DNA from 3 places in the Bradyrhizobium genosp. A genome. Region 1 is predicted to be linked to each of the others. Evidence: predicted binding sites of a transcription regulator. Region 1 holds the regulator's gene; each other region holds the start of a gene.
The links. Region 1 encodes LexA, which represses DNA repair genes until DNA is damaged. Its sites were predicted from a motif close to TGTTCNNNNTGTGTTCNG; they were not measured.
Positions count from the first base shown of each region.

Region 2: a site for LexA is predicted at 3,692-3,709, ahead of ACP2YP_RS06930 (nucleoid-associated protein). Genes of this name have one in related genera too.
Region 3: a site for LexA is predicted at 2,187-2,204, ahead of uvrA (excinuclease ABC subunit UvrA). Genes of this name have one in related genera too.

Region 1 covers NZ_CP188196.1:4,628,254-4,638,770, reverse strand. The annotation lists gene ACP2YP_RS21545 (ComEC/Rec2 family competence protein) at 1-2,030, shown strand, start outside; gene ACP2YP_RS21540 (hypothetical protein) at 2,041-2,475, opposite strand; gene ACP2YP_RS21535 (hypothetical protein) at 2,667-2,870, opposite strand; gene lexA (transcriptional repressor LexA) at 3,048-3,749, opposite strand; gene glp (gephyrin-like molybdotransferase Glp) at 3,927-5,138, opposite strand; gene ACP2YP_RS21520 (LuxR C-terminal-related transcriptional regulator) at 5,242-5,436, opposite strand; gene ACP2YP_RS21515 (hypothetical protein) at 5,466-5,681, opposite strand; gene ACP2YP_RS21510 (HAD family hydrolase) at 5,820-6,446, opposite strand; gene ACP2YP_RS21505 (alpha-hydroxy acid oxidase) at 6,462-7,589, opposite strand; gene ACP2YP_RS21500 (S41 family peptidase) at 7,888-9,225, shown strand; gene ACP2YP_RS21495 (bifunctional diguanylate cyclase/phosphodiesterase) at 9,365-10,517, opposite strand, start outside.
Region 2 covers NZ_CP188196.1:1,497,233-1,507,749, forward strand. The annotation lists gene ACP2YP_RS06910 (phasin) at 1-230, shown strand, start outside; tRNA gene ACP2YP_RS06915 (tRNA-His) at 425-501, shown strand; gene ACP2YP_RS06920 (hypothetical protein) at 668-1,090, shown strand; gene ACP2YP_RS06925 (hypothetical protein) at 1,239-2,507, opposite strand; gene ACP2YP_RS06930 (nucleoid-associated protein) at 2,632-3,681, opposite strand; gene ACP2YP_RS06935 (Fic family protein) at 4,005-5,552, shown strand; gene ACP2YP_RS06940 (hypothetical protein) at 6,056-6,919, shown strand; gene ACP2YP_RS06945 (hypothetical protein) at 7,636-7,839, shown strand; gene ACP2YP_RS06950 (PilZ domain-containing protein) at 8,206-8,406, opposite strand; gene ACP2YP_RS06955 (hypothetical protein) at 8,660-8,926, opposite strand; gene ACP2YP_RS06960 (hypothetical protein) at 9,109-9,327, shown strand; gene ACP2YP_RS06965 (hypothetical protein) at 9,336-9,554, shown strand; gene ACP2YP_RS06970 (PilZ domain-containing protein) at 9,647-9,895, opposite strand.
Region 3 covers NZ_CP188196.1:4,517,107-4,527,623, reverse strand. The annotation lists gene uvrA (excinuclease ABC subunit UvrA) at 1-2,090, opposite strand, end outside; gene ACP2YP_RS21005 (outer membrane protein) at 2,429-3,181, opposite strand; gene ACP2YP_RS21000 (outer membrane protein) at 3,338-4,021, opposite strand; gene ACP2YP_RS20995 (outer membrane protein) at 4,261-5,040, opposite strand; gene ACP2YP_RS20990 (single-stranded DNA-binding protein) at 5,475-5,972, shown strand; gene ACP2YP_RS20985 (DUF2306 domain-containing protein) at 6,171-6,569, shown strand; gene gyrA (DNA gyrase subunit A) at 6,737-9,484, shown strand; gene ACP2YP_RS20975 (potassium transporter Kup) at 9,521-10,517, opposite strand, start outside.

The DNA.
Region 1 (10,517 bases):
CCCCGATGGCGGTGGCGCTGGCGTTCGGGGCGGTGTTGTTGCGGCGGAGCCGGTGGTTTGCGCCGGCGATCATGATCGCGGCGGTGGCAGCCGGTTTTGCCATGCCGACGTGGAAGACGACGCGCATCGCGCACAATGTGCTCGCAAAGCCGCTTTATTCGGTGTCGCTGTCGGGTTTCGTCGAGACCCGCGACATCCGCGAACGCACCGATCGCTTCGTGCTGCGCGTCACCGCGATGGAGGCGCAACGCAGCGACGTGAAGCTCGAGCGTGTCCGCCTCTCCGTGCGCAAGGGCACGGCGCCGGACGTCGGCAGCTTCGTCCAGTTGAAGGCGCGGCTGATGCCGCCGCTCGCGCCGCTGCGGCCGGGCAGCTACGATTTCTCGCGCGACATGTTCTTCCAGGGTATCGGCGCCTCCGGTTTTGTGATGGGCGCAATCAGTGCGACCGCGCCGCCCGATGCCGGCGGCCTGCAGCTGCGCTATGCGGCGGTCATGCAGGGCCTGCGCGATGCCATCGACGCGCGCATCCGCGCCACGCTCGATGGCGACAACCGCGCGATCGCGACTGCGCTTTTGACCGGCCGCCGCGATGCGATCACCACGCCCGTCAACGACGCGATGTTCATCTCCGGCCTCGGCCATGTTCTGTCGATCTCCGGTTACCATATGGCCGTCGTCGCCGGCGTCGTCTTCTTCGCGGTTCGCGCGCTGCTGGCGCTGATCCCCGGGCTGGCGGTCGGCTTCGCAATCAAGAAATGGTCGGCCGCAGCGGCACTGGTCGCGTCGGCGTTCTATCTGCTGCTCTCGGGCGCGGAGGTCGCGACCCAAAGGTCGTTCTTCATGACCGCCGTGGTGCTGATCGCGGTGATGGTCGATCGCCGCGCGATCACATTCCGCACGCTGGCGGTGGCGGCGTTGATCGTGCTTGCGGTCGCGCCTGAGGCGCTGGTGCATCCGAGCTTCCAGATGTCGTTCGCGGCGACGCTCGGGCTCGTGGCGCTGGTGCAAATCGGCATGCCGAACCTGTTTGCCTCGCCCGATCATTCGACGACCGCGCGCATCGCGCTCTGGGGCGGCCGCGAGATCGCGATGTTGTTCATGGCCTCGATGATCGCGGGGTTTGCGACCACGCCCTATGCCGCCTTTCATTTCCACCGCGTGACGCCCTACGGCGTGCTTGCCAATCTCGGCGCGATGCCGGTGGTGTCGGCGCTGGTGATGCCAGCTGGACTGCTGGGATTGCTCGCGGCCCCGTTCGGGCTCGACAGTGTGTTCTGGTGGCTGATGGGAATCGGGATCGACTGGATGGTGGCGGTGTCACGCTGGGTCGCCGCGTTGCCCGGCGCGATCGGCCATGTCGGCGCCTTTGGCATTGCGCCGCTGATCGGTGCGAGCCTCGGCCTGGTCCTGATGGGCCTGCTGCGCACGCCCCTGCGCTGGTCGGGCGCCTTCGTACTCATGGCGGCAACCGTCTGGGGTCTGTCGGTCCGGCAGCCCGACATTCTTATCGCCGGTGACGGCCGGAGCGTCGCAGTGCGGGGCAGGGACGGGCAGCTGCATCTGATGAGGACCAACAAGGACAATTTCCTGATCAAGGAGTGGCTCGCGGCGGACGCGGACCCGCGCGATCCCGCCAGCGCCTCATTCAGTGACGGCGTGTCGTGCGACGAGTCCGGTTGCGTCACGCCGCTCGCCGACGGCCGGATGATTGCGCAGGCGCTACGCATCGACGCGCTGAGCGACGATTGCAGCCGCGCGGCACTGGTGGTGACCGCAAGGCCCGCGCCACCGGATTGTGGTGCGATGGTGGTCGATCGGCTGCGTCTCGCGCGCCAAGGCGCGCTGGCGCTGACGCAGCGTGGCGACGGTTTTACGATTGCGTCGGTGAAAGCGAGGGGCGCAAACCGCCCCTGGTCGCCGGCGGCGGCCGGCGATGGAGATTTCGAACTGACCCTCATGCCGCGGTCCGCAACTCCGCGCGTCCGGGATGCAACACCGTCGGAAGCCGATCTTCAGGCCGAGGACTGAGACCGACCCTTTAGCCGATCGGCAGACGCGGGGACGTCGAGTGGCTGTCGGCGATGACCTGCGGCTTGTGCTCGCGCTCGCCAAGCGGCTGGGTCACGGGCAGCTGCAGCACGGTTGCACGCTGACCTTCGACGAGCTGCGTCACCAGGACGTATTTGCCGTCGGGAAATTCGATCGCGTCGTGATGACGATCGGGAATGTGCGGATCGACCTTGCCGAACTTGCCGACGCGCGAGTTGACGGTGCGCGTCCAGATCCAGCGATTGTCGTAGCGGACGTTGTCGGCGAAGGCGAGCTCCGTTCCCGGCAGCAGGCAGACTGCAACGGACATGTCGGCCTCGGAGGCGAAGCCGCGCGTCGAGGTGCCGCGGAACGTTGTCGTGACGATCGTCTCGCCAACCTCTGCGGGACGCGTCGCGACGGCATGCAGGCTATAGTCACACATCGGGTGCTCCTCAATCAGGATAGAGCACCGCGCCCCTTCTGAGGCGCAGGCCTCTATCAGAGTGGAAGTTAGCAAGCGTCTGCTTGGTTGTGGGCAAATCTGCGGCTTGGATCCGCAAGCCACCATCACAATATCTTTTTCAAATATGCGAGGAACAAAGCCTGCTCCTGTGCATTTGGAGAGCCGTTCGGTCAACGGCCTGCGGGCGCTGACCAGCCCGAATACTGCCAGGCCGGCTGTGTCGGCTGCGTGACGGCGTTGCGGGCATCGCGGAATTGCTCGCTCGTTGCCTGCGACGCTTTGCGGGCGTGGTGCTGCTTTTGTGCAGCGAAGCCTTGCGACGCTGATGCTGCGATCAGCGCCGTTGCTATAGTGCTCAATGCGATTTTGCGCATGGTGGTCTCCTCGGTCTCTCAAAGGCCGGCGAAGCGATGCGTGCTTCGTTGTGGCGTGCCGAGGATGTAGGGCTGAAGAGGGGGCCGGATAATCTGTGCAAAACCAGAAAGACTATCCAGCCGGAGCGGACAATCGTCCGCTCCTATCGTTGATGGCGGTCGTCGATTGCGACGCGCTCAGTACTTCCGGTACAGCCCGATCAGCTTGCCCTGGATCTTGACCCGGTTGGGCGGCAGGATACGGACCTCATAGGCAGCATTCGCCGGCTCGAGCGCAATCGAGGCGCCGCGGCGACGGAAACGCTTCAACGTCGCTTCTTCGTCGTCGATCAGGGCGACCACGATGTCGCCGGTGTCGGCGCTCTCGTTGCGCTGGATCAGCGCCATGTCGCCGTCGAGAATGCCGGCCTCCACCATGGAGTCGCCACGCACTTCGAGCGCGTAGTGCTCGCCCGAGCCGAGCATGTCGGGCGGGACGCTGATGGTGTGGCTGCGGGTCTGCAACGCCTCGATCGGCGTACCAGCCGCGATCCGGCCCATCACGGGCACTGCGACGGGACGCTCACCCTCCTCGGCGAGTGGGCTCGAGGTCGTGCGCACCTTGCCGAGATTGCCTTCGATGACGCTCGGCGTGAAGCCGCGGCGGGTGCCGGCGGCGGCCTGAAGTTCGGGCAGCTTGATCACCTCGATCGCGCGGGCGCGGTTGGGCAGGCGGCGGATGAAGCCGCGCTCTTCGAGCGCCGTGATCAGGCGATGGATGCCCGATTTCGAGCGCAGATCGAGCGCGTCCTTCATCTCGTCGAAGGAGGGCGGCACGCCGCTTTCCTTCAGGCGCTCGCTGATGAACCGCAGGAGCTCGTATTGTTTGCGCGTTAACATCTCGACCAAAGTCCCCCGGTTGATGTCGTTCGATTCCGAGACCGCTGAATTCAGCAATAAGCCGCTCCACGCTCGAAACAAATCATGAACGGACACTATATGTTCGATACATGTTCCGCAACTGCTTAATTTACCGTGAACGCGACAAAGTTCGCGGAACGGTTGCGAACGATGCGCTCAGACGGGCAGTCGCAGCACCTCGCAGGGCGCTCCCGCTTCGGCCTTCGGTGCGAACGGTGTGCGCACGAGAAGTGCCTGTGCCGCAGCGAGATTCGCAAGCAGCGAGGAGTCCTGGTGATTGACGGGAAGGGCGATCAGCGTGCCGTCATCACGCACATCGAGGCGGGCGCGCAGATAATCCTCGCGCTGGTCATTGGCGCCGACGTCGCGGCCGAGCACGGCGCGTTCGCGTCGATGATGAACCACGGAACGGCCCGACAACGCGCGAATCAGCGGCACCATGAACAGGAAGCCGCAAACGTAGGATGACACGGGATTGCCGGGCAGGCCGATCACGCGCATCGCCCCGAGCTGCCCGTTCATCATCGGCTTGCCCGGCCGCATCGCGATCTTCCAGAACGCCATCGAGGTGCCTTCGTCGCGGAGCGCCTGTTGCACCAGATCGTGGTCGCCGACCGAGGCACCGCCCGTCGTAATCAGGATGTCGGCGCCGGAGTCGCGCGCGCGGCGGATGCCGGCGGTGGTGGCGGCAAGCGTGTCGGTGGCAACTCCGAGGTCGATGGTGTCAGCACCCTCGCTGCGGGCGAGCGCGTGCAGGGCGTAGCCGTTGGAATAAACGATCTGGCCATGGCCGGGCGTGGTGCCCGGCATCACCAACTCGTCGCCGGTAGCGAGAATCGCGACCTTTGGACGGCGGCGGACCGCAAGCTGCGGGTGATTCATGCCGGCGGCGAGCGCGAGGTCGCGCTCGGTCAGCCGGGCGCCCTTGCGCAGCAGCACGTCACCCTCGGAGAAGTCGATGCCGGCCGGGCGGATGTGCCGCCCGGTGACGGCTGCCTCCTTGATCGCGATGCGCTTGCCATCGGCGACGGTGTCCTCCTGGATCACGACCGCATCGGCGCCGTCGGGAACGACGCCACCGGTGAAGATCCGTACGGCTTCGCCGGCGCCGACAGTTCCTGCAAACGGACGGCCGGCGGCGACCTCGCCGATGACGTTGAGCTGCGTATCAATCTTGGCCGCATCGGCCGCGCGCACGGCATAGCCATCCATCGCCGACATCGCCTGCGGCGGCTGTGTGCGCCGCGAAGCGACGTCGCGCGCGAGCACGCGATGGAAGGCCTCGTCGAGCGCGACCGATTCCTCAGGTAGCGGCTCCGCACCCGCGAGCACGGCAGCAAGCGCATCGGAGACCGGCATCAGGGCCACGGGTGAAAGCTCCTGCTTGGGCAACACAAGGATCAGGTTGCAGCAAGCGTTCTAGCCGAGCGCGCGCGCCGAGGCAAAATGGATAAGAGGGCGCTGAGGCCAGCTATTTCTGCCACAACAACCGCGCCAGCTCGGCCTGCCGGCTCACGCCGGTCTCATCAAAAATCTTCGACAGGTGGCTGCGCGCGGTTCCGTCGGTGACGCTGAGCCGCCCGGCGGCGTCCCTGCGGTCACCGCCCTTGACGATATCGAGGGCGAAGAGAGCTTCGGCGCGGGTGAGACCGCAGCGCTCGCGCAAGCAGTTTCGCCGAGGCGCCGGGCCGAGCATCACGACGGGTCTATCGGATTTCCCCTTGCCGAGTTTCTGTCTTCGGCGACATCAGGCGCCTTGGGGCCCTGATCCTTGTCGGGCATCGGATCGGCCTGAGATTTCAGATCAGCCGCCTTGCTCATCAGCTTGGCGGACAGCTCGGAATCCGAGGTAGTCCTGGCGAATTTGACCAGCAGGGAGGCCTGCTTGGTGAGGTAGGTTTTGCCCAACACGATGACACGTCCGTTCGTAGAAGTCCCAACGGACTCTAAGAGTCCGGAGGCGGGCATTCCGTTCCCGGAACTCTGTACAAAAATGCACAAAGTGTTTTGGTTCCTCATTTCCGGGTGTAATTGTTCCGGAATCGGCGGTCAGATCCCCAGCGCCTTCAATGCGATGCCGACGTCGCGGGGCGAGGTGACATGCACCGTCATCAGCCCGCGGGCGCGGGCGCCTTCGACGTTCTCGGCGAGGTCATCGAAGAACACGATCCGGTTCGCGGGCACCCCCATCGCGGCGACGACATGGTCGAAGGCTTCCGCATCAGGTTTGCGCAGGCCGATGCTGGAGGAGAGATACAGCTCGCGGAAATGGCTGAGCAGATCGGCATATTCTTTCGAGAAATGGTCGACATGCGGTCGGTTGGTGTTGGAGAAGGCATAGAGCGGCATCTGCTTCGCCGCGCGCGGCAGCAATTCCGCGATGTGAGGCATCTCGCCGGCGAAGATCGCGTTCCACCCCTCCAGGAATTGCGCATCCGAAATTCCGATGCCAAGCGATGCGCGCAGCGACTGGAAATAGTCCTGGTCGCTGATCTTGCCGACCTCGTGCAGCCGGTAAGCCTCGCTGTCACGCTCATAGCGCGTCACGATGGCTTCGGGCTTGAGGCCTGCATGTCCCGCCCAGCAGGCGATCGCCTTGGAGAAATCGATGTCGAGCACCACGCGCCCGAGATCGAACAGAAGCGCGTCCGCGCTGCCGGGAGAGAGCGATGTCATTGCGTCCTGTTCTCGTCAGTATCGATAGGGCTCATGGTCGAACAGCGGGAATGCGCTGAACACACTCGGCGCATTGGTCGCAGTGGCCTGGTGCAAGCAGGATTTGTCGACCTCGGCGAACGAGGTGGCGCCCAGCAGGCCGAGGCAGCGCAGCACCTCGTCCTCGAGCAGCTCGAGCATCCGCGTCACGCCGGTCTCGCCGGCCGCCGCCAGGGCCCAGCATTGCAGCCGGCCGATGCCGACGAGGTCGGCGCCCGCCGCGATCGCCTTGACGATGTCCGTGCCGCGGCAGATCCCGCCATCGACCATGATCTTGGCGCGGCCCTTCACGGCGTCAACGATCTCCGGCAACACATGCATGGCGCCGCGGCCGTGATCGAGCTGGCGGCCGCCGTGATTGGAGACGTAGATCCACTCGACCCCGTGATCGACCGCGATCTGCGCGTCCTCGGCGGTGGCGATGCCCTTGAGGATCAGCGGTATCCTGAACTTGTCCTTGACCATCTTCACGGTCCGCCACTCCAGCCCCTTCTGAAAATCGCCGCCAGTGGCGCGCAGGCGGCTTTCGCGAACGTAGCGCTTGGCGATGTCACGCTCACGACGGCTGTAATGGGCGGTATCGACGGTCAGGCAGAAGGCGGCACAATTGGCCTTCTCGGCGCGGCTGACGATGTCGGCAACGAACGCGTCATCGCCGCGGACATAAAGCTGGTACATGCGCAGCGCATCGGGGGCGGCTTCGGCGGTCTTCTCCAGGCCGGGCTCGGACACCGAGCTCAACATGTGTGAGGCGCCGAAGGTGCCGGCCGCGCGCGCGACGCTGGCTGCTCCATGCGGATCGAAGATTTCCAGCGCGCCGACGGGGGCGAGCACCACGGGCAAGCGCATCTTGCGGCCGAACTGCTCAACCGAGCCGGAGACCTGGCGCACGTCACGCAGCACACGCGGGCGGAAAGCAATCTCGTCCAAGGCCATGCGGTTGCGGCGCATCGTGGTTTCGGTCTCGGCGGCACCGACGATGTAATCCCAGGCGTTCTGGTTGAGGTTGGAACGCGCTTTCCGGATGAATTCGTGCAGGTTTTGGAACGGCTCGTTGCTGGCGCCGAGCTCGACGTTCCGGTCCGGCCGGAGTGCTTCGTTCATTGTTATCCTCCCGAGAATTTGAAGCCTTATGTCATCGGGTATCTCGTCCGGCCCTCCAAAACCATCCTAAAATCGCATAGCTGCGAAGCGTGGTTCGACCGATCGATTCCCGCTTGGCGGGCAATGGTCTCGGAGGTCTCGGAACGTTGCCAAAAGTTTAGGCCAGGCGAAGGGATTTTTGCGGTATATCCGCGGGCGTGGCAGCCCGGCCTTGAAGAAACCTGAATGGTATTGTGAGAACCGGGCTGGATCGCCATTTGCGTGGCGTCCCGTCCCCAGCGAAAAGGCCAACCATTCCATGCGGAAAACCCTGCTGTTCCCCCTGGGCGCGCTCACCGGAGCATGCCTGACCCTCCTCGTATCCGGTCCGCAGGGCGGACTATGGGCGGCTCGGGCGGCGGCGGGCGCGGATGATGCCTATTCCCAGCTCAATTTGTTCGGAGAGGTCTTCGAGCGGGTGAAGGCGAGCTATGTCGAGAAGCCCGACAATTCCAAGCTGATCGAAGGCGCGATCACCGGCATGGTGACCTCGCTCGATCCGCATTCGCGCTACATGAACGACAAGGCCTGGACCGAGATGCAGGAGACCACCTCCGGTGAATTCGGCGGGCTCGGCATCGAGGTCACGATGGAGGAGGGCTTGGTCAAGGTCGTCTCGCCGATCGATGACACGCCGGCGTCGAAGGCTGGCCTCATGTCCGGCGACCTCATCAGCAAGATCGACGGCGAGGGCGTGCAGGGCATGACGCTCGAGCAGGCCGTCAACAAGATGAAGGGCCCGGTCGACACCCAGACCAAGCTCACCATCGTGCGCAAGGGCGCCGACGCCCCGCTCGATGTCGCAATCAAGCGCGAGATCATCCACGTCCGCCCGGTGCGCTTCCACGTCGAAAACGGCGACATCGGCTACATCCGCGTCACCTCGTTCAACGAGCAGACCACCGACGGTCTGAAGAAGGCGATCGCCTCGATCTCCAAGGATATCCCGCAGGAAAAGCTCGTCGGCTATGTGATGGACCTGCGCAACAATCCGGGCGGCTTGCTCGACCAGGCCGTGTCGGTGTCGAGCGCGTTCCTGCAACGCGGCGAAGTCGTCTCGACCCGCGGCCGCAATCCGGAAGAGACCCAGCGCTTCACTGCGCATGGCGGCGATCTCACCAAGGGCAAGCCGCTGGTGGTTCTGGTCAATGGCGGCTCGGCTTCGGCCTCGGAGATCGTGGCTGGCGCGCTGCATGACCATAAGCGTGCCACGATCATCGGTACGCGCTCGTTCGGCAAGGGCTCGGTGCAGACCATCATTCCGCTCGGCACCGGCAACGGTGCGCTGGCGCTGACCACGGCGCGCTACTACACGCCGTCAGGTCGTTCGATCCAGGCCCAGGGCATCGCGCCTGACATCGAGATCCTCCAGGACGTGCCGGCTGAGTTGAAGGGCCGCGTCGACACCATGGCGGAGTCGCAGATGCGCGGCCATCTGCAGGCCGCCGACGGCACCGAGCAGACCGGATCGCAGTCCTATGTCCCGCCGGAAGAGAAGGACGACAAGGCGCTGCACGCGGCCTACGACTTCCTGCATGGCGTCACCGTGAACGCGGCAGCCGCGAAGCCGGCGCCGAAGACCACGGTGCCGAACTAAACGCTATCGGTCTTTGCGACCTTCACAGATCGCCCGGGAGTGGATGACCGCTCCCGGGCGATTTCGTTTTGGGACGTCATCTTAGCTCGGATTCATTGAGCTAGGTGACAGGCCAGGATCGTTCCCGGCGGCACGCCGACTAGCTTGCCTCGCGGCGGCGAGCTTCGTTGCCGTCGCGCTGAGCGAGGCGGCTGCGATGGAGCGCGAACAGCTCCATCACCTTGTCGGCCGGCTTCGCGGCGCTGAACAGGTAGCCCTGCATCTCGGAGCAGCCGAGCGCGCGCAGCAGCCGCTGCTGTTCCTCGGTCTCGACGCCTTCGGCCGTGGTCGCCATGCGGCGGGCGCTGGCGAGATTGACCACGGCCTGCACGATGCTGGCAGAGCCGTCGGGGCCCGCAATGTCGCTGACGAAGCAGCGGTCGATCTTGATCTTGTCGAACGGGAAGCGGTGCAGATAGCTCAACGAGGAGTAGCCGGTTCCAAAATCGTCGAGTGCGATGCGGACGCCGATGGCGCGGAGCTGGTGCAGGATCGCAAGCGCTGTCTCGTCGTCGCGGATCAGCACGGCCTCGGTGATCTCGAGCTCGAGCCGGCTCGCCGGCAGATTGGAGGCGGCCAGCGCTGCCATGATCTTCAGCGCCAGCGTGCCGCTCTTGAACTGCACCGGCGAGACGTTGACGGCGAGGCGGATGTCGTCGGGCCAGCCGGCAGCGTCGCGGCAGGCAGTCGCCAGCACCCATTCGCCGATCTCGTTGATCAGCCCGGTATCCTCGGCGATCGGGATGAACTCGGCCGGCGAAACCATGCCGCGCTCGGGGTGGCGCCAGCGCACCAGCGCCTCGCAGCCGGAGATGCGGTCGTCCTTGAGGCTGAGGCAGGGCTGGTAATAGACCTCGAGGCCGCCATGGGCGATGGCGTGGCGCAGGTCGGTCTCCAATTGGCGCCGCTCGTGCACTTTGGCGTCCATTTCCGGCTCGAAGAAACGGTAGGTGCGCCGTCCAGCCGATTTGGCGGCGTACATCGCCATGTCCGCATTCTTCAGGATCTGGTCCAGCGCAGTGCCGTGTCGCGGTGCCAGCGCGATGCCGATGCTGGCGTCGGTGGTGAGATGATGGCCCATGCAGTCGAACGGCGTGCGGATCGCCGCGAAGACCCGCGCGACGAGCTCGTTGACCTGGTCCTGCGAGGTCACCGCGCTCTGCACGATCGCGAACTCGTCGCCGCCGAGCCGCGCCACGAAATCGGTCGGTCCAGCGCAAGCGCGCAGGCTCTCCGCCACTGACTTCAACAGT
Region 2 (10,517 bases), 3.1 Mb from region 1:
TGGAGTTCATGAAGGCCAACACCACGGCCCAGCTGGACTTCGCCCACGAGCTGCTCGGCACCAAATCGCCGACCGATGCCTTCCAGCTCTGGACCGGCCACGCCAAGACCCAGCTCGAGACCTTCCAGGCCCAGGCCAAGGAGCTCGCCGAGCTCACCCAGCGCGTCGCCGCCGAGACCGCCGAGCCGATCAAGGCCAGCGCCGCGAAGTTCGCGCCGCCCGCCGCCTGAACGGATCGGCTTTGAATTGATTAAGAAACCCGGGCCCCGCGGCCCGGGTTTTGTCTTGGAAATTACGTTGCTTAAGACGGCGATTATCGGGTTTTGCGGCCTTGCCAAAAACGGCCGTTGCACCTAGTTTCCGCCCCGTCCAGCCCCACGGTGACCGGCCTTTTCAAGGTGCCCCCGAGGCGGCTCGCAAGGATGCAGTTGTAGCTCAGTTGGTTAGAGCGCCTGTCTGTGGAACAGGAGGTCGGTGGTTCGAGCCCACCCAACTGTACCAACTAAATCAAACGGTTGGCAAAATCCCCGCAGCTTTTCAATCCCTTGTAGCTACCATATAGCTACCATGACGACGACGGTGATGTTGCCGACGGGTCGTTGAATATCTTCGTCGCTGCTGCGGCTCGAAATGGTCACACGCGAAGCAGCGGCCGCGATCTCGTCCAATGCCGCGAGACGAAATTCGCGCACGGTCGATCAGGCTGCGATGTGCCCGCGCGCAAACTCGGCCGACAGATGGTGCCGCGCAGCGATCTCGTAGAATTCGAGCGCGCGCCGGCTATCTTGGTCGCGACGCTCTGCTTCACTGGAAAGAGCAGGGTAAAGGCGTCATGGTGGTCGTCGACAACACCGATCAGTATAGCGGCCCTAATCAGGATTTCTGTTTCTCGTCGGTTCAACAGATCTCGGATGAGCTCGAGTGCGTCACGCTGATCTCCATGCGAGAGGAGCGTTTTTTCAATTCGAAGATTCATGGCGTGCTCGACGCCTTCCAAAATGCGGGATTCGACATCAGTTCGCCCAGACCAGCTGATGTATTCAGGAAGCGCCTTGAATACACAATCAGTCTGCTAGGGCGTCGCCGTTGAGGGGGCGGTCCGTTCTCTCCGCGAGCTAGATCGGACAGTCTGCAGCGGCAAGATAGCCATCCCACCTGCAACGGAAAATCTGATCTCAGAGGTGGTCAGATCAAGAGACGGTGCAGAGCGACCCGGATTTCCTCTCGTTCCTGGTATCCTACGGCGGCTTAGGCCGAGGTGGCGGAATTGGTGCTGGGCTCGGCGCCACGCCTGTGGCGCCGTTTGAAAGTGAGGGCGTTACATCATGCAGTGTGTGCACGCCTGCAGCAACGAGAGCTCCGATCAACAGGGCGTAGACAACAAACAAAACGCAGCGCGTTTCCCGGTAGTTCTTCATTGCCTGCTCGATCGGCGCTTCAGCGATTTCTTCCCGCTCGCGAACCGAGATGTAACTGTAAAGACTTTGCAGCCAGCTTCGCCGGGAATAGGTCTGACTTGCGAAAAACGCACTGTTGATGCGCCATTGCAGCAAGAAGGACAAGCCTATGAAGATGGCGGCAAAAAAATAGAACAGGGAGGAGATGAGAGGACTGGGCGTCTTGGTCGCGTCGCCTAGGATCTTCAATATGAAAGGCGCTGCCGAGATGGCCAGGTCGCGCCAGAGCGTTGATGCAAGATCCTGGGCTCGCTGTGCCACCTTTTGAGTCTCGTCAATGACGGTCTTGCGGAGATCAGCAAGCGCCTTCAGGGTTTCTCGACTCGATGATTGGACGTGCGCTTCGTACGCAGCTTTGGCAGCCTCTAAGGCTTGCTCCAAGTTCGTGGCGATATCTTGCTGTGGGCGGCTCGCCCGAGCCAGCTCGCCAGCAAAGAGGAGATGACGAGCCTCGATGTCCGTCCCCGAAAGGAAAACCCAGTTCGCGGCTTCAGTGAGCCAAGAACGGGCAACGGGCAGCCCAGGATCATCGGCCCTGATGCGATAGATCGGAGGGGTGGCCGCCGCCTGCAGCCAAACGTTTCCATCCTCGAGCCAGGCGCGAGAGACCAGACCTCCCAACAATCTGCGCGCAGCAACAACTTCCCAAGCTTGGTATACCGGCGATGAAACTGCTGGCGCGGCCAAGAGTATCCACGGATTTAGATCGGTAGCCACTTCACGATCCGGCACGAAGTCACGAACATAACGAGTCGGATCGATTGGTTCAGGCAGGGATTCTGGAGGTCGGATCGACTGGGTCAAATCCCATGAGACGACCTCTAGTCCTCGCGAGCGAAATGACTGAGTGGAATTGAACTCGGCAATCGCTAGGCGCGGGAGAACAGCCCGTTGCGTCAAATAGGCGGGGATGCCGGATTGGAAGATAAAGAAGGCACATCCGCTGGCAGCTGGTTTTTCAAGCGTGATCACCACCTCGCGCGCCGAGTCGAAGATATCACCCGCGACGAGATCGCCGCCGACGGCTGGATTGTAGACTTGCAATGACAAGAAAGGCGGTGGGACATCGTCCGAAAATCCGAGCCAAGCCGCCTGCGCAGAGGCAGTCGGCAGCCGCCCTCGCAACATAAGGGCGCCGGCACGTTCGTCCGCTGTGGCTCCGTTCGCGACTAGCTCACGAACGCGCTCGACCAGTTGTGTTGAGCTCGAAGTCATCGAGTGTGATCATGTCCTTGATGATGATCTCGCCCTTGTCGCGATCGACCGAGACGACTGAAGACGTCAGGCTGACAGGGAATGTCAGTTTGACGCCGCTCGCTGTCTCGACGCGGCGGTTCCTAGGCGCCGCAATCGCATTCTTTTGGAGCACAAACGACTCGCCCGCCATTCCTTCGCGCTTCAGCCTTGCCTTAAAGTCCGTCACCACTGGGCTGTCGTCCGGCAGCGGACCGAAGATGCTCTTCAGCCAACTTTCAGCATTTTCGCCGTCGACGGATCCACCTGACTGGCTTGCATCATAGAGGCGTTGCGCCAGATTTTTCATGGCATCTTGCGGAAGTATGTCTTTGTGCTTTTGTGCAACGTTGCGAGTGACGTCAATAATCGCCTTCGTCAGCTCTTCCTCCGTCCGTTGCCGTCGCACGAGCAGGAACTGCTCGAAATACGCGGCAGGCCGCTGCGGATTCTGGCGGTCGACAACGCAGATTTCGTCCCCCTCTTTGCGCAGCTTGATGAGCGCGGCCTTCTGCAAGGCGTTGCGGTTCTGGACAAAAGTACGCTCGATTTCGCCGAAGGTCGGCTTAGGCTTCCCGGATCGACCGCGACTGACATCGTAGTCATAGCTGAGAACCTTTTCGTCCTCGAACTTCAGAAGTGCAAACAGCCGGCCGCTCGAACAGGACAATGAGAAGATAAGGAAAGCTCCGACCGCGGTGCTGCCACCATGAGCTCCGTTGAATGCAGTCGCCAGCTTCTCGCTCTCCTCCTGGAAGGAGCTCTTGTCGCGGCTGATCCGTGCAAGTTGTGCCTGCACAGGGGCATCCTCCAGAAATTCATAGCGGTTTCCGCTGTTGACCGATCGGACGCGCCCTAGAAAGAAAGGCGCATGTCGGCCGGCGTCGAAGGCTGTCAGTAGTTGAAAGTGTTCCTCTCCTGGGCCGACGATATGGAAGACGCTCTGATCAATGCGCAGGCTTTCGAGTTCCTGCTCCGAGAGGAAGGCCATAAAAGCATCCTAGAACAAAAAGAGAACATAGGCAATGACAGCATGGGTCCAGACCCAATACGATGCATTTGATGAATTAATCCTGCGTTTTGTTTGGCGCTTCCATTGGAATTCCCCTTTCGGAATTTCCCTTTGAAGGATGAGTGATCGGGGAACTCGGCATCTGGCTCCCTTCGGAAAAGCCTGCGAAGGATAATGTGAAGCTTTTTCGTGTATCTTGCTTGCAGAGAGCGTTTTTCGTGACATAAAATGTTGTTGCAACCGGAAGGCCCAAGTGGCGAACCAAATTCACGCGACCGAGAAGGTTTTTCAGGGACCAGCCTATGACAATGCAGTTTTCAGACCCTGTGAGCGTTTTTCATGATCGCAGGCTGCCGGAAGCTGCGACCCCCGCTGGCTACGCAGCATTGATCGATGCTTATGATCTGTCTGTCCCCACGCCACGCCTGCTTTTCGCTATCGGAACAAAGCATCGCATCATCGAGCAAGGGGGATGGCGCGTTTATACGCCGCGCCATGCCCCGGACGCGACCCTTGAGGGACATCTCACGTTCGCTCTCAAGAACGAGGGACTCGACCTTGCAATCCTGAAGCGGCTTTTCCTGGCCGTGAAGGAAAACGAGATTGGGGAAATTGTGAAGCAGAAGCCGACTGGGCTGTACACGCGCCGGATCTGGTTTCTCTACGAGTGGCTGTTGAAGCGCGAACTCGATCTGCCTGCAGCGGACAAGATCTCTTACGTCGACGCGGTCGATACCGAACTTCAATACGCGAGCTCTGGCCAGAATTCGGCGCGCCATCGCGTCCGCAACAATCTGCCAGGAACGCCGGAATTCTGTCCGCTCGTCTTCAAGACGACAGCGCTGACAGAATTCATTGCACGAGACCTCAAGGAGCAGGCTCGCGTTGTGGTGAGTCAGGTTCCGAAAGATCTGCTCGCCCGCACTGCGGCCTTCCTTCTCCTGAAGGACTCAAGGTCGAGCTATGTCATCGAAGGCGAGAGACCGCCTCAGGACCGCATCCAGCGATGGGGCAGGGTCATAGGTGAAGCGGGCCGGGCGCCGCTCGATGAAGCGGAGTTTTTGCGCCTGCAGCGGATCGTGATCGGCGATGAACGGTTCGTAAAGCTGGGCTTTCGTAACGAGGGTGGTTTTGTCGGCGAGCACGACCGCGAGACGCAGAGACCTATTCCGGATCACATCAGCGCGCGTCACGAAGATATCCCCTCCCTCATGCAGGGGCTGATCGCGTTTGATCAAGCAGCGGAAAATGAGCTCGATCCAGTGCTCGCGGCCGCCGTGTTGGCCTTCGGATTTGTCTACATCCATCCGTTCGAGGACGGCAATGGCCGCATTCATCGATATTTGATGCACCATGTTCTGGCGCGGCGCGGATTCAATCCCGCCGGAATCCACTTTCCGGTTTCAGCAGCCATTCTCGACAAGATTGGCGAATACAAGAAGGTGTTGGAAACCTATTCGCACAGGCTACTTCCGTGCGTTGCATGGGAGCCGAGCCCACAGGGTAACGTCAAGGTCCTGAACGACACTCGTGATTTTTACAGCTTCTTTGACGCTACGCCTCACGCCGAGTTTCTGTACGAATGTGTGCAAACGACTATCGAGCAGGATCTTCCGAAGGAAACGCGATTTTTGCGCAGTTTCGATACCTTCCGCGCCGGTATCGAAAAGATGATTGATATGCCGGAGCGCACGCTTAACAATCTTCTTGGATTCTTGCGACAGAACGGAGGACACCTCTCCAAGCGTGCGCGCGAAAACGAATTCTCACAATTGACCACAGATGAGGTCTCAAGGATTGAGGAGCTCTATCAGGCGGCATTTACGCAGGAAATCGGCACCACAGGCTAGTTCTTCCAGATTCAAGGTGAGGGGCTGGATCCTTTTTTCACCGGGCTGTCCAGCCCGGTGAAAAGATAGACCTCTCCTCGAGAGACGGGCGGCGATAAAGGCGCTGCCTCAGCTACTTTTTAGAAACAGGAGGCCACCTTCTTTTTCTCTTCCCGCCTGAATTTCCGAGTAGAGTGTTGTATGCGTCACCCACATCCTGAAGCGCTGGCCAAGCACGCAAAATCGGGGTGGCCACTGACACTTGCATTGCTGTCGCTTTGGCCTCACCAACGGCCGCCACGCTCCTCTCGTGGTTGGGATCACCGCAGGCGCTGTGGGGCCGACCTTCTCATTTTGCTCAAAACCAAATCCAATACGAGTACTGGACGTGCACGACACTCGCTCCGGGATCGGAGCCGAAACGCCCTAAAACGACTGCCGGCGCCGAAATCATCGCGCCGATCCGAACTTACAGCACGCCCGGCTGATCGACCAATCTGGCAGAGGGCGACGCGAGCGCGGGCATGGGCAAACGTCGTTTCGAAAACCTGCGCTACTTCAAGAACTGGCCGACGATGGGCATCGCCTACGCGGCACCCGATATGCAGGGCGGCAATTTCTGGGGCGTGATCAACCATGACAATGAAGAAGGAATTATTCGCATCGCGGACAATACCATCACGCCGGGCTTGAAAATGTGGACCTGGGGGGTTCCCTCGTTCACTCATGAAACCGATGCCCGCCAGGAGCCGAACGAGTGGCGGCCGTACATCGAATTGTGGGCGGGGGTGTCAGACCAATTCTTCCATAGCGCTGACCTTCCCGCCCTGGGCGAGGTTTCGATCCCGGAAACCTACAGTCCGACTGTCGGCATGAGCAACGTAACGCATGCGAATGAGAACATTCTGATCAATCTCTCGGCCGAGGGGTCGGGCGTGACTCTTCAGTTGTTCAGTCTCGAACCGGCCACCCCGTTGCGCGCAACTTTGAAACGCGGCGACGCCACACTGTTTGACGATGTCGTGAAAGCCGATCCGAAAAATGGAAATCGCATTTCGGCAACGATTGCTGGAGGCGGCCGCGCCGAACAGGTGCAACTGACGATCAGGACCCCGGACGGTAAAGAGCTGATGGTGGCCGAGACAAGGATTAAAATGATTCTTTCCATCGTCGCAGGTGGGCGGTCGCCGCAACTTCACGAATCATCCGATGCGCCATCGCCCTTTGTGAATATCGAATTTCACCAGGCCTTCGTCCCGCATTTTCAAAAGGAGGGATTGGCAAGCTTCCTCGTTCACGACATTAGCGCGTCTCATGACTTCGTAGACTTTGAGTGGCTTTTCGCGAAGCGCGCTCAGGATATTTTCTCGATCATTCAGCACGACTGACTCCTACCGTCACCAAGCGCGCTAGATCACTGAGAATATGAAAGCTGATCTTCCGTAACCACCCGTTCGATATTCTCCGACTTGCACTTGATGCGGTATCTAAGACGCCCATCTGCCTCGACGGGCATCTGTTGAACGATGGTGTAAATCATTGGTGGATCAGTTGCGGCACGTCCTTGTGGACCTTGGGGCTGGTGCCGAACGTCTTCGTTCAGCTTGTAGGCATATGGCATGTGTCTACCTCTAAAATTTACGGCTGCTCTAGCGTGGACCGTGCTGTGATGCAATGCATCCTTTGCCCTCCGGCTCAGGCTCTGAAAGCAAAAACAAGCTCAGCAGCGGTGCGACTGGCGCGCGTGTTTGTTAGTTGGTCGTCGGGCTGGATCACCGGTCGTCCAAGGATACCGAATAGCACGTGGAATTCTTGCGCTGCAAAGGTCCGGACGTGGCCCGTTGCCGAAGATGGCAATGACCACCGGCACGTCGGCTCGCTGGGGTAGGCCGGACATTGCTCGGCTCGATCCGGATCGCCGCCTTTGACCCGAAGCGGACACTCAGTCCTCTGGCAGCCCCTCCTGAAGCAGACATCTCTCGTTAGGCCTTGAACCGATAACGACGTAGCCTAAGATGTTGGCAGACTGTGAAGCATTTTACATTCCGTGTTCTCGGCCCGGGCTAAGATTGGCTGACAGCTTCTTGCTTTGAAGGAGGCTCCGATGCTTGCGACAATCAAATGGAACTCACGATATACCACTCGCGAATGGATGATGACGGCTGGAGCTTTCCTCGTCCAGCTCAGCGCACTGAATGCGTTACAGCACAAGGCTGAAAGCAAACCAAAGCAGCCACTCTGGAAGCACTTCGACGACACCCATCATTGGGATTCAACCGCGGAGGATTGGGTCCCCAACAGTCAGTGACGGCGCAACGTGTTCTGTGTCCCGCAGCCCGATTCCGGGACTTTCAAAGGCCTCTCGCTGACGGGCCGGGCGAGCGCTGCGGTCGCGTGCACGTAGCTGGATCGGGATCTGAGTTCGTGCCGGCCGCCTGATATTGGTCGAACAATAGCTTTTTGGCCGTTTGCCGACCGCTTCGGTAGACCGGCTGTATGGCCGATCCAGGCACGAAACCGACGCGTCGCAGCTTCACCAAGCGTGTCGGTTGTCTAGAGATGAGTGGACATTGCCGCGACGGAAGGCGACTTCCCCGAAGCCGGCTGCAACGGAGGGGCGCTACGTCCTTGCCGTATGCCGCGCGTCATCTGATCGCTGGACCATCGTGTGAAGCTAAAAGAGGAACTCCACCCCGGCGAAAGTATTGCGAAGCCACACCAAGCGGCAGGCGAAGCTCGTTCGAAATTGGTCGAAGGATAGGTCGAAGTCAGTCGACGGGATCGGCGCATCTTCTAGCAGTATTCCGGCGCCAAAAACTGAAAGGTCTCTCATTGCGCAGGGCGTTACTTTTGCGCCGCCTGAGAGCGAAAGCATGACTGTCTGGACGACCGTCTTGCGTGTGACGCGTCGCCGCTCAACACCCGCCCATTCAGACACTTTCGGCCTCCAAGGTTACCAGCATCACAGGGCGGGGCCGCCGACCAAGAGGGCGGCGACCCCTCGCCGCGAAGGCGCCGGTACGCGAAACAAAGACGACTTCGCGACTGCATCCAGCTTCGGCTCCACTGTCCGCGAGCGCAATGAGATATGATCGTTAGCGTTACTTGGTTTGCTTAATGACTGTTGATCACTTGGTTGCCGGCTTGTGCGAGGCGATCGCTTCGACCTTCTTCAGCGTCTCAAGAAACTGAGATCGTAGATGTTGTTCGTGCTCCGCATCGTTCGGCTCCGCGAGGAACGCGATCTTGACGAGGAAGTGGTTCAATAGCGACGCGATCCGGAGATTGTCCGAGTGTTGCGAACGTAGCAGCGTGAGTTGTCGACGCATCTCAATAAGATCGAGCGTTTCGCGGTCTGACTGGCTCAAAGACGAAACTCGCGCGAGGTCAACCAAACGAAGCCGCCGCGTCGAATATGATGGCGCGACGGCTTCGCCACTGGGGACCCGGACTAAGGGCAATGTCCGGTATCGAAAGGCTACCGCCATCTAACTTCGATGCAATCGAAGACGCGGGTTAAGCTTGATGTCGCCGCGAGAGGTTAAATCTGGAACAAGCGCTAGCGTGGGAGATCGCTTTGACGAACGATACGGCCGTGTACGACGCCCTTCGCGTCGATCCAACTAGCGGTGGCAAGGAATGGGCTGGCCGCATGGGCACGCGCGACGCAATTAGACGTGACAGCCTTGAGATCGATGCCGCCGCACTCGCCTTCTGTCCACACGAGTGGATCAATAGCGCCGGCGATGTCGACCTTGAACTCGTGCGCAAATTCCCGCTCATGCTCGCGCTCTGAGCGTAACGATGGACAAGCCTCCTCCGGAAGCGACGATTCGGCGCCTGCTCGGCCGCTTCGCGAGACGTCGGCGGCCCGTTCGGCCGCCTTCGACAACGCCTCACGCGACCGACACCGATCCGAACCGCGAATTCGCGCGAAAGGATCGGACAGCGGTTTGGTTCTTCGTCTTCTTGCCGATCTTCGTTCTGCTCTACGCGATCGTCGAGAAGATGCAGGTGAGATGAGAGCTAGTCCGAAAACTGAAGCGAGAAGCTGCTTTCGCGGCCCACAGCTGCCCGCGAGCTGCGTGATCAAGCGTTCCGCAATCGCCTACACGTCAATCCGTAAATTCAACACCGATATGGCTGCCTGAACGCCAGATTAGACGGCAATTTCTGTTGACGCGATCCTTCGCAATCGTGAGCTTGAACCGGTCTCTCATACTATGCTCAGCTGACAAGGGGAGCTCGATTGCTGCACCGTGCTCGGTGATGTCGACGACGCGACAACAGGTGCTCGATCCGTCACCGAAGATATAGGCGACCTCGTTTATTTCAATGCGCTGTTGTCTGCGGCGTTCCTGCACTGTTTCTTTCCGGTAGAACGCGTGCGGTCACTCTGCCCAGCAGCAAGGGTTCGCGTTGCGCGCTTATCGAAGAGCCCGCCAGCTGCGCAGGGCTGACGGGTTCCCGATTGCCCATGCGTATGCGCGGTACTCGTCACCAATCCGCGAGAGCAAATCGTATTCCATAACGGTTGAAGTTGGGTTACCGCTCAGGACCTTAGCGGCGTCGTTCGACGTCGGCCCTAGGAAAAGGCAGTTCGGTACAAGCCGATGGCGACAGCAGACAAGTTGAAAGCATGCATCTTACGCCGCTCGACAGCTCACCGCGTGGCCGCGCACGCGCCGCGTTATTGCCCGGGAAATATCCAGAGCCCGCCCGAATTGGTTAGCGGGTTGTTAATCGGCCTACGGCAGGCTTGCGGTCAGCGCTGCCGATTACCCCCCAGCCCAAGGTAGCGCAAGCGATGGCCGGCGGCAGTGATGCCCGCCGGCCATTGTCCATGTGTTAGTGCGCCGGAAGGGCAGCGCGGACGCCCGATCTGGCGCTGCCTGACCAGAGAGCGCTAGACTACGCGTTGCTTCTGCGGCGAGGTAGTGAGCATCCGGACACTCGACTGCCACGTTCACACAGCTCGCCGCCTTA
Region 3 (10,517 bases), 110 kb from region 1:
CGCGCGATGGCCTTGTAGAGCGTGTCGATCAGGAGCGTCGACTTGCCGCCGCCCGACACGCCGGTGACCGCGGTGAACAGGCCGAGCGGAATCTCCGCCGTGACGTTCTTGAGGTTATTGCCGCGGGCGTTCACCACCTTGATGGTGCGGCGATGGTTCGGCGGACGCCGCTCCGGCACCTCGACCTCGAGCTCGCCGGTGAGATATTTGCCGGTGAGCGATTTCGGGTTGCGCATGATCTCGGCGGGCGTGCCTTCGGCGATGATGTTGCCGCCATGCATGCCGGCGCCGGGGCCGATGTCGAGCACGTGGTCGGCCAGCAGAATGGCGTCCTCGTCATGCTCGACCACGATCACGGTGTTGCCGAGGTCGCGAAGCCGCTTGAGGGTGTCGAGCAGGCGCGCGTTATCGCGCTGGTGCAGACCGATCGAAGGCTCGTCCAGCACGTAGAGCACGCCCGTCAGGCCCGAGCCGATCTGCGAGGCCAGGCGGATGCGCTGGCTCTCGCCGCCGGACAGCGTGCCGGAGGAGCGGGAGAGGGTGAGATAGTTGAGGCCGACGTCGAGCAGGAAGGTGAGGCGCTCACGGATTTCCTTGAGGATGCGCCCGGCAATCTCGTTCTGCTGCGCGTTCAGCGCCTCCGGTACGGTCTCGAACCACGCGCCGGCGTTCTTGACCGACAGCTCCGAGATCTCGCCGATATGCTTGCCGCCGATTTTGACGCAGAGCGCCTCGGGCTTCAGCCGGAAACCGTTGCAGGCGCCGCAGGGCACGTCGTGGAAATATTTCGCCAGCTCCTCGCGCGCCCACTCGCTCTCGGTTTCGCGGTAGCGGCGGTTGATGTTGGTGATGACGCCCTCGAACGGCTTCTTGGTGTCGTAGGAACGGACGCCGTCCTCGTAGGAGAACTTGATCTCGTCCTCGCCGGAGCCATGGAGGATCGCGTCTCTCGTCTTCTTCGGCAGATCCTTCCACTTGGTGGTCAGCGTGAACTTGTAGTGCTTGCCGAGCGCGGTCAGCGTCTGCGTGTAATAGGGCGACGACGATTTGGCCCAGGGCGCGATCGCGCCCTTGCCGATCGCGAGCTCCTTGTCGGGGATGACGAGGTCTTCGTCGACATGCTGCTCGACGCCGAGGCCGCCGCAGGCCGGGCACGCGCCATAGGGGTTGTTGAACGAGAACAGCCGCGGCTCGACCTCGGGGATGGTGAAGCCGGACACCGGACAGGCGAACTTTTCCGAGAACAGGATCCGCTCGGGGCCGCTCTTGTCATGGATTTTTGCGGTCTTCTTCTTCTCCTCGACAGGCGCAGCCGTCGCCGCCGCGTCGGCGAATTCGACCACGGCGAGGCCCTCGGCGAGCTTCAGCGCGGTCTCAAAACTTTCGGCGAGGCGCTGGCCGATGTCCGCGCGCACCACGATGCGGTCGACGACGACGTCGATGTCGTGCGGGAATTTCTTGTCGAGCGTCGGCGCTTCCGCAAGCTCATGGAAGGTGCCGTCGATCTTGACGCGCTGAAAGCCCTTCTTGAGCCATTCGGCGAGCTCCTTGCGATACTCGCCCTTGCGGCCGCGCACGACCGGCGCAAGCAGATAGAGGCGCGTGCCTTCGGGCAGCGCGAGCACGCGGTCGACCATCTGCGAGACGGTCTGGCTCTCGATCGGAAGTCCCGTGGCTGGCGAATAGGGCACGCCGACGCGCGCCCAGAGCAGGCGCATGTAGTCGTAGATCTCCGTCACCGTGCCGACGGTGGAGCGCGGGTTCTTCGACGTCGTCTTCTGCTCGATCGAGATTGCCGGCGAGAGGCCGTCGATCTGGTCGACATCGGGCTTCTGCATCATCTCCAGGAACTGGCGGGCATAGGCCGAGAGCGACTCGACATAGCGGCGCTGGCCTTCCGCGTAGATGGTGTCGAAGGCGAGCGAGGATTTGCCGGAGCCTGATAGCCCCGTGAACACCACGAGCTTGTCGCGGGGAATCTCGACGTCGATGTTCTTGAGGTTGTGCTCGCGCGCGCCGCGGATCGTAATTGCGCGCAGGCTCGAGCCCGCGTTCTGCTGTTGGCGCTTCGCCTTGATCACTTCATCCATCCGAGTTGCCCTCAAGGAATCCCAAAGGTGCGCGATCGCGCCAACGTACAAGGCGCGCTTCGCCCGGAACCGGGATCGGCGCCGATGGGGTTGTCGGCGAACGTAGGAAGAACGGAGACGGATTTCCAGAGGGACTTGCGAATCGTCAACGGATTGTTGGCGCGCTGGCGGGACTTGGCAGCAGGGGTCTTGGCAGCAGGTCTGGCAGCAGCTGCATCGTCCGGAACAAGCGAAGGGCCAGCGCGATGCCGGCCCTTCGTTCACCTTTGACTGCAGACCTTGGGGAATCCGCAGATGGGGAGGACCTTGGAGGGAGTCCTCTGGAGTTCGTAGCTGGCTCAGTATTTGGCGACGACCGGGCCGCCCCAGCGGTAGTTGACGCGGATCAGCCCGATATCGACATCCTGGCCAATCCGCTCGGTGCGTCCCGGCGGAACGAGGATGGCGCTGGCGAGATCGCCGCCGTGATGGCCGAGGAACAAATGGTCGTACTCACCGCCGACCGACCAGTTCTCCGCAAAGGCGTATTCCACGCCGAAGCCCGCGCTGTAGCCCCAGCGGGTCTGGCTGAGCGTGTTGGACACGACGCCGACGCCCGGAATGAACTCGTCGTATTTGTCGTGCGCGACAGCGGCGCCGGCCTTGCCGTAGAACAGCAGGCTGTTCACGGTGTAGCCGAGCTGGCCGGTGAACAGACCAAAGCTGTCGATACTGGTCCGGTTGTTCAGAGGCGCGTGCACCAGGCTGACATTGTTGCCTTTGAAGTCGGCCCAGTTGCCCTGGCCTTCCACGCCGAGAACCCAATGCGTCTTCTGCCAGCGATAGCCGAGCTGGGCACCGACCGTGCCGCCGCTGGCATTGTGGCAGCCTTCGCTGACGGCCGGATTGATCGGAACACCGCCGGCGGCAACAACGCTCCAGCAGGCATGGCCGAGACCGCCGCCGCCATTGATGCCGCCGTAGACGCCGGTCCATTCGAGGACGGAAGCCGGCACCACCGGCGCCTTATAGAGCGGGAGGTCCGCGGCACCGGCCGGCGCGGCTGCGCCGAGTGCGAACAAGCCGACCGCGGCCAGCGCCAACGTCTTCATGTCAGATCCCCAACTCGCCCAAGCAATTCGCGAGCGCCATCTGCGCGCCCTACGATTCCTTGACGGTTCGGCACGACGGACCGCGAAAACAAAAAGGCCGGCACAAGGCCGGCCTTTCGTAACGCGATGGCGTTGAGACGTAGCTCGGTAATTGACTTAGTACTTGGCGACGACCGGACCGTTGAAGTGATAGTTCACGCCGACCTGCACGGTGTGGAAGTTGACCGTGCCGGAAGCCACGGGAACGCCGATGCCACCGAAATAGGTCTGGCTGCTGAGGCTGCGATAGAGGTACTCGCCCTTGACCGACCACTGCGGCGCGAAGAACGCCTCGACGCCGGCGCCAACGGTCCAGCCGGAGTGCCACTTGCTGTCGGAGAGGGTCACGCCGAGCGTGCTGACGCTGATCTTGTTGTCTATCCAGGCGTAGCCGCCAGTGCCATAGAACAGGACGTTGTTGACGGCCCAGCCGATGCGGCCGCGCACGGTGCCGAGCGCGTCGGTCTTAGAGCTGGTGGTGACTGGAATACCGAGAACCGAAGCGGTCATCGAGGCGTTGACGTCAGCCCAGGAACCATCGGCCTCAATGCCGAACACGACGTTGCCGGTCTGCCAGTTGTAGCCGGCGGTGCCGCCGACGAAGCCACCCTTCATCTTCGGGTCACCAGAGGCGGCTTCCCAAGCGCCGCCGCCGACGATACCGAGGTAGAAGCCGGTCCAGTTGTAGACCGAAGCCACGGCCACCGGAGCCTTGGTGTAGGGGCGAGCCGCCAGATCGGCAGCCGAAGCGGCGCCAGTGACGGCGAGCAGACAGGCCGAAGCCAAGAAAATCTTCTTCATATTCAACAAATCCCAGTCCCAGTTTCTGTTTTTGTGCCTTCCGTGCGTTCAGAAGGACATCGGACGCTGTGGTCCAACTGATGACGTGCTTACACCATTGAAGCCGCAAGTTGTGTCTCCGGAAAGTCACAACGGACGCAAAATGTAACACTCGCTGACCTATGATTCCCATCGGGAACCCGCAACAAAAAGGCCGGCGCGAGGCCGGCCTTCGATTCTCGAATGAGTCCAGACGGATATCAGTATTTTGCGATAACGGGGCCGCCAAAGCGATAGTTCACGCGGATCAGGCCGATATCGACGTCCTGGCCGATGCGCTCAGAGCGTGTGGCGGCGCCGGCTGGGGCGATCAGGAAGTTGCCAGAACCGGTGAAGCCAAGGGTGCGGTTGCCGAGGAAGAGGTGATCGTACTCGAAGCCGACCGTCCAGTTCGGCGCGAATCCGATTTCGACGCCTGCGCCCACGGTACCGCCCCAACGGGTCTCATTGGCCCGGTCGAACTCAAGGCCGGTGACGACGTCGTAGCTCCGGTAGCGGTCACTCACGACCGCGCCGCCGCCCTTCACGTAGACCAGCACGTTGTTCCAGGCGTAACCGACCTGACCGGTGATCAAACCGAACGAATTGATCTTGGACCGATCGCGAAGGCCCGTGCCGATAAAGGTCGTGCTGACATTGTCGCCGGAGAAGTCAGCCCAGTTGCCCTGGCCTTCGAGACCGAAGACCCAATTGGCGGATTGCCAGCGATAACCGACCTGACCACCGACCGTGCCGCCGGTGGCGTTGTGACAACCCTCGCGGACCAAAACGCCGGTTACGGGAGTGACAAAGTCCCAGCATTTGTGGGTCGATCCGCCGCCGCCGTTGATGCCGATGTAGAAGCCGCTCCAGTCGTAGATGGTGGCGATCATCGGCGCAGGCGCCTTGGTGTAAGGACGGGCGGCAAGATCCGCCGCGCTCGCGGGAGCGGACAGGCCAAACGCAACGATACCAATTGTGCTGAATAGAACTTTCTTCATTGCAGTCTCCCCAGTGTCGTCCGCTTCAGAAGTCCCCCGAGGCGGTCAATCAGGCGCGACGCCCATAAGAATTAAATTCCGAGGTCATCGTAGCCTCACTTGGACGTAAAGTCCGTCTCCGGAATGCAACACTCGCGGGCTAACTCGCATGCCTTAACTTGATGAATGTTAAGCGCTTTTCTCTAGATCGGACTGGCCCCGTCAGGTTCCTATTCATCGTAGCGTGAAGAGTGGCACGCGCGACCGCTCGCAACCGCCGGCAGTTTGAATTTCGGCGGGAACAAATCTGGAACAAATGTTCGCCCGATGCTATATGTGGGGATAACCGAGGGCGTGGCAGGCTGATCAGTGCTCGTAAGCGTATAGGGTCGGCCCAACAGGCAGCGCGGGCGCGCCTTTTCGAAATTCAGTGGCATTTGGAGTGGAGAGCGGCGATGGCGGGAAGCGTCAACAAAGTCATTCTGGTTGGAAATCTCGGCAAGGATCCGGAAATCCGCCGCACCCAGGACGGGCGGCCGATCGCGAATCTGAGCATCGCCACCTCGGAGACCTGGCGTGACAAGAATAGCGGCGAGCGCAAGGAAAAGACTGAGTGGCATCGCGTCGTGATCTTCAATGAAGGTCTCTGCAAGGTCGCCGAGCAGTATCTGAAGAAGGGCGCCAAGGTTTACATCGAGGGCGCGCTCCAGACCCGCAAATGGACCGATCAGAGCGGCGTGGAGAAGTACTCCACCGAGGTCGTGCTCCAGGGCTTCAACTCGACGCTGACAATGCTCGACGGCCGCGGTGGTGGCGGGGGAGGCGGCAGCTTCGGCGACGAGCCGGGCGGCGATTTCGGCTCCTCCGGTCCCGTCAGCAGCGCGCCGCGCCGTGTCGTGGCCGCGGGCACCGGTGGCCGCAACAACGACATGGACGACGACATCCCGTTCTGAGCCGGGGCGGGCGCTCAGTCGGGACTTTGCCGTGCTCGCGTAAAGCGGCAGGACTCCTTACCAATTGACTGGTGAAGCTCGGTTTTTCCGGGCTGGCATCATGTGCTGCCTCAAGCCTTTGACGAGTCGCGATGTGAATGGTATTAACTTTATGTTAATCCCATTCACATGGTCGGTTCCGACCAGAGGACGCCTCACATGAGCCTCGCGCCACTGCTTGACGCCGCTCCCGAGATCCCGTTGCACGCCTTCGCGGCGATGGCGGCTTTCGTGCTCGGCCTTGTCCAGTTCGCCGCGCCAAAGGGCACGCTGCCGCACCGTACGATTGGCTGGATCTGGGTGGCGCTAATGGGCGTGGTGGCGGCCTCGTCATTCTGGATCCACCAGATCCGGCTGGTCGGGCCGTTCAGCCCGATCCACCTCCTGTCGATCTTCACGCTGGTGATGCTGCCGCTGGCGGTGTGGCGGGCGCACACGCATCGCGTGACCGATCACCGTCGCATCATGATCTTGCTCTTCACCGGTGCCTTGGTGGTGGCGGGACTGTTCACGCTGGTGCCCGGGTGCATCATGCACCAGGTGTTTTTCGGGGCATAACGGGCGTTCCGGGTGGCTCGTTCCGGTGCTGTTGACGACGGTGGCGAGAAGCGCGTAAGTCTCTGGAAAAACAAACGGAAAAACCGCTTCCCAAGGGCTTGCAAGGGTGGTTATCAGGGCCCCGATGCGCTATATGATTCCCAGATAAAATTTCACCGGATTCCCCTTTGGCCGACGACGACAACAAGAAGCCCGGCGACGAGCCGGAGCGCTCGGATATTCGCCCCGTCTCCATCTTCGAGGAGATGAAGAAGTCGTATCTCGACTACGCCATGAGCGTGATCGTGGCGCGCGCGCTGCCTGATGCCCGCGACGGTCTGAAGCCGGTACATCGCCGCATCCTGTACTCGATGAACGAGCAGGGGCACACGCCCGACAAGAAGTACGTCAAATCCGCCCGCGTGGTCGGCGACGTCATCGGTAAGTATCACCCGCACGGCGACCAGTCGATCTACGACGCCATGGTCCGCATGGCGCAGGACTTCTCGATGCGCGTGCCGCTGATCGACGGCCAGGGCAATTTCGGCTCGGTCGACGGCGATCCCCCGGCCGCCTATCGTTACACCGAAGCGCGCCTGACCAAGGCGGCGCTGGCGCTGCTGGCCGATATCGACAAGGATACCGTCGACTTCCAGCCGAACTACGACAACAACGAGACCGAGCCGTCGGTTCTTCCGGCCAAGTTCCCGAACCTTCTGGTCAACGGCGCGGGCGGCATCGCCGTCGGCATGGCGACCAACATCCCGCCGCATAATCTCGGTGAGGTCATCGATGCCTGCGTCGCGTTGATCGACAACCCCGCGCTGACCATCGACGAACTCATCAATATCGTGCCGGGACCGGATTTCCCGACCGGCGGCGTCATTCTCGGACGGGCGGGCATCCGCGCCGCCTATCACCTCGGCCGCGGCTCGATCGTCATGCGCGGCAAGGTCGCGATCGAGACCATCCGCAAGGAGCGCGAGGCGATCATCATCACCGAGATTCCCTACCAGGTGAACAAGGCGACGATGGTCGAGCGCATCGCCGAGCTGGTCAAGGAAAAGAAGATCGAGGGCATCGGCGACCTGCGCGATGAATCGGACCGCGACGGCTATCGCGTCGTCATCGAGTTGAAACGCGACGCCGTGCCGGATGTGGTGCTGAACCAGCTCTATCGGTTCACGCCGCTGCAGACGAGCTTCGGCGTCAATATGGTCGCGCTCGACAGTGGCCGTCCGCGGATCATGCATCTGAAGGATCTGCTGGCCATCTTCGTCGACTTCCGTGAGCGGGTCGTCACGCGCCGCACCAAGTACCTGCTCGCCAAGGCGCGCGATCGCGCCCATATCCTGGTCGGTCTGGCGATCGCGGTTGCCAATATCGATGAGATGATCCGCGTCATCCGGACCTCGCCCGACCCGACCACCGCGCGCGACACCCTGATGTCGCGCGACTGGCCGGCGCGGGACGTCGAGGACATGCTGACGCTGATCGACGATCCGCGCCACCGCATCAGCGAGGACGGCACGATCCGGCTGTCGATGGAACAGGCGAGGGCCATTCTCGATCTGCGCCTTCAACGCCTCACCGCCCTTGGTCGTGACGAAATCCGCGACGAGCTCGACAAGCTCGCCGGCGAGATCGCCGATTATCTCGACATCCTGCGCTCGCGCGAGCGCGTGCTGGGGATCATCAAGACCGAGCTCGCCGAGGTGAAGGCCGAGTTCGCCACCCCGCGCCGCACCGTGATCATGGAGCAGGAAGGCGAGGTCGAGGACGAGGACCTGATCCAGCGCGAGGACATGGTCGTGACCGTGTCGCACGCCGGCTACGTCAAGCGCGTGCCGCTGTCGGCCTATCGGGCGCAGCGCCGCGGCGGCAAGGGCCGCGCCGGCATGCAGACCCGCGACGAGGATTTTGTCAGCCGCCTGTTCGTGGCCTCCACGCATACGCCGGTGCTGTTCTTCTCGTCCCGCGGCCAGGTCTACAAGGAGAAGGTCTGGCGTTTGCCGATGGCCGCGCCGAACGCGCGCGGCAAGGCGATGATCAACATCCTGCCGCTGGAGCAGGGCGAGCGCATCACCACCATCATGCCGCTGCCCGAGGATGAATCGACCTGGGCCAACCTCGACGTGATGTTCGCCACCACCGGCGGCAACGTCCGCCGTAACAAGCTGTCCGACTTCGTCGACGTCCGCCGCTCCGGCATCATCGCGATGAAGCTCGACGACAACGAGGCCATCGTCGACGTGCAGATCTGCACCGAGCGCGACGACGTGCTGCTGACCGGCGCCGGCGGCCAGTGCATCCGCTTCCCCGTCACCGACGTGCGCGTGTTCACCGGGCGCACCTCGATGGGCGTGCGCGGCATCGCGCTTGGCGAGGGCGACAAGGTGATTTCGCTGGCAATCCTGCGCCATGTCGAGACAACTTCGGACGAGCGCTCGGCCTACCTGAAGATGCGCCGCGCCGTCGCTGGCGAAGCTGCGACGGAAGAGGCCGGAGCCGAAGCCGAGGTCGAGGAAACTTCCGGCAGCTTCCAGCTCCCGCAGGAGCGCTATATCGAGATGTCGGCGGCCGAGCAGGTCGTGCTGACAGTCTCCGTCAACGGCTATGGCAAGCGGACCTCGTCCTACGAGTACCGCACCACGGGCCGCGGCGGCAAAGGCATCGTCGCCATGAGCGTCAACAACCGCAACGGCAATCTGGTGGCCTCATTCCCTGTGGAGGACGCCGACCAGATCATGCTCGTCACCGACAAGGGGCAGCTGATCCGCTGCCCGGTCGAAGGCATCCGCATCGCCGGCCGCTCGACCCAAGGCGTGATCGTGTTCGACACCGCCGAGGACGAGCACGTCGTCTCGGTCGAGCACATCACCGAAGAGGCCGAGAGCGGCAATGGCGCGAATGGAGAGCAGGCGAATGGCGAATAGGGGCTCACCCATTCGCTATTCGCCGCCTAACATGCGCTAAATCTCCAGCTCCGTGCCGAACTCCACGACCTGCTTGGTCGGCACGCCGAAGAACGCCGCCGAGCGTTCGGCGTTGCGTTGGAGGAAGGCGAACAGGCCTTCCCGCCAGACCCACATGCCCGGAATGTCCTCGCTCGGGATGATGGTCTCGCGGCCGACATAATAGGTGATGTCGGAGAGATCGATGCCGGGCAATTTGCCCTGGCGGCAGGCGAGCGTCAGTCCCTCATAGATCGTCGGGTTCTGCATGAAGCCGTAATGCAGGATCACGCGGGTGATGCCGGGGATGATCTCGATCACCTCGTTCCGGTCCTGGTCGGCAACATGAGGCAGCTCCTCGATCAGCACGGTAACGAGGATGATGCGTTCGTGCAGCACGTGGTTGTGCTTGACAAATTGCGTCAGCGCGAGCGGCACGCCGTTCGGTGCGGATGCCAGGAACACCGCAGTCCCAGGCAGCCTTGCGCTGCACTTGTTTACCGCTGTCTCGATCAGGTCTTCCTCGGGTTGACGTAGCTTTCCGCGCGCGGCCTCGACCAGCTTCACACCGCTGCGCCAGGTCAGCATCAGGAAGGCGACGATGGCTGCGAGCAGCAGCGGAAACCAGCCGCCCTCGAACAATTTGATCGAGTTGGCCGAGAAGAAGATGACGTCGATCACGAAGAAGAAGCCGTTCACGGCCACCACCAGCCAGGGCGAATAGCCCCACTGGATCGCGACCAGCGCTGCGAGCAGCGTGGTGATTGCCATCAGCAGCGACACCGCGATGCCATAGGCGCCAGCGAGCGCGTCCGAGGTGCCGAAGCTGAGCACTGCGCCGAGGGTAGCTGCAGCGAGCAGCCAGTTCACCAGCGGCACATAGATCTGGCCGATCGCAGTGCTCGTGGTGTGGCGGATCTGCATGCGCGGCAGGAAGCCAAGCTGGATCGATTGCTGGGTCAGCGAGAACACGCCGGAGATGATCGCCTGCGAAGCGATGACGGTTGCAACCGTC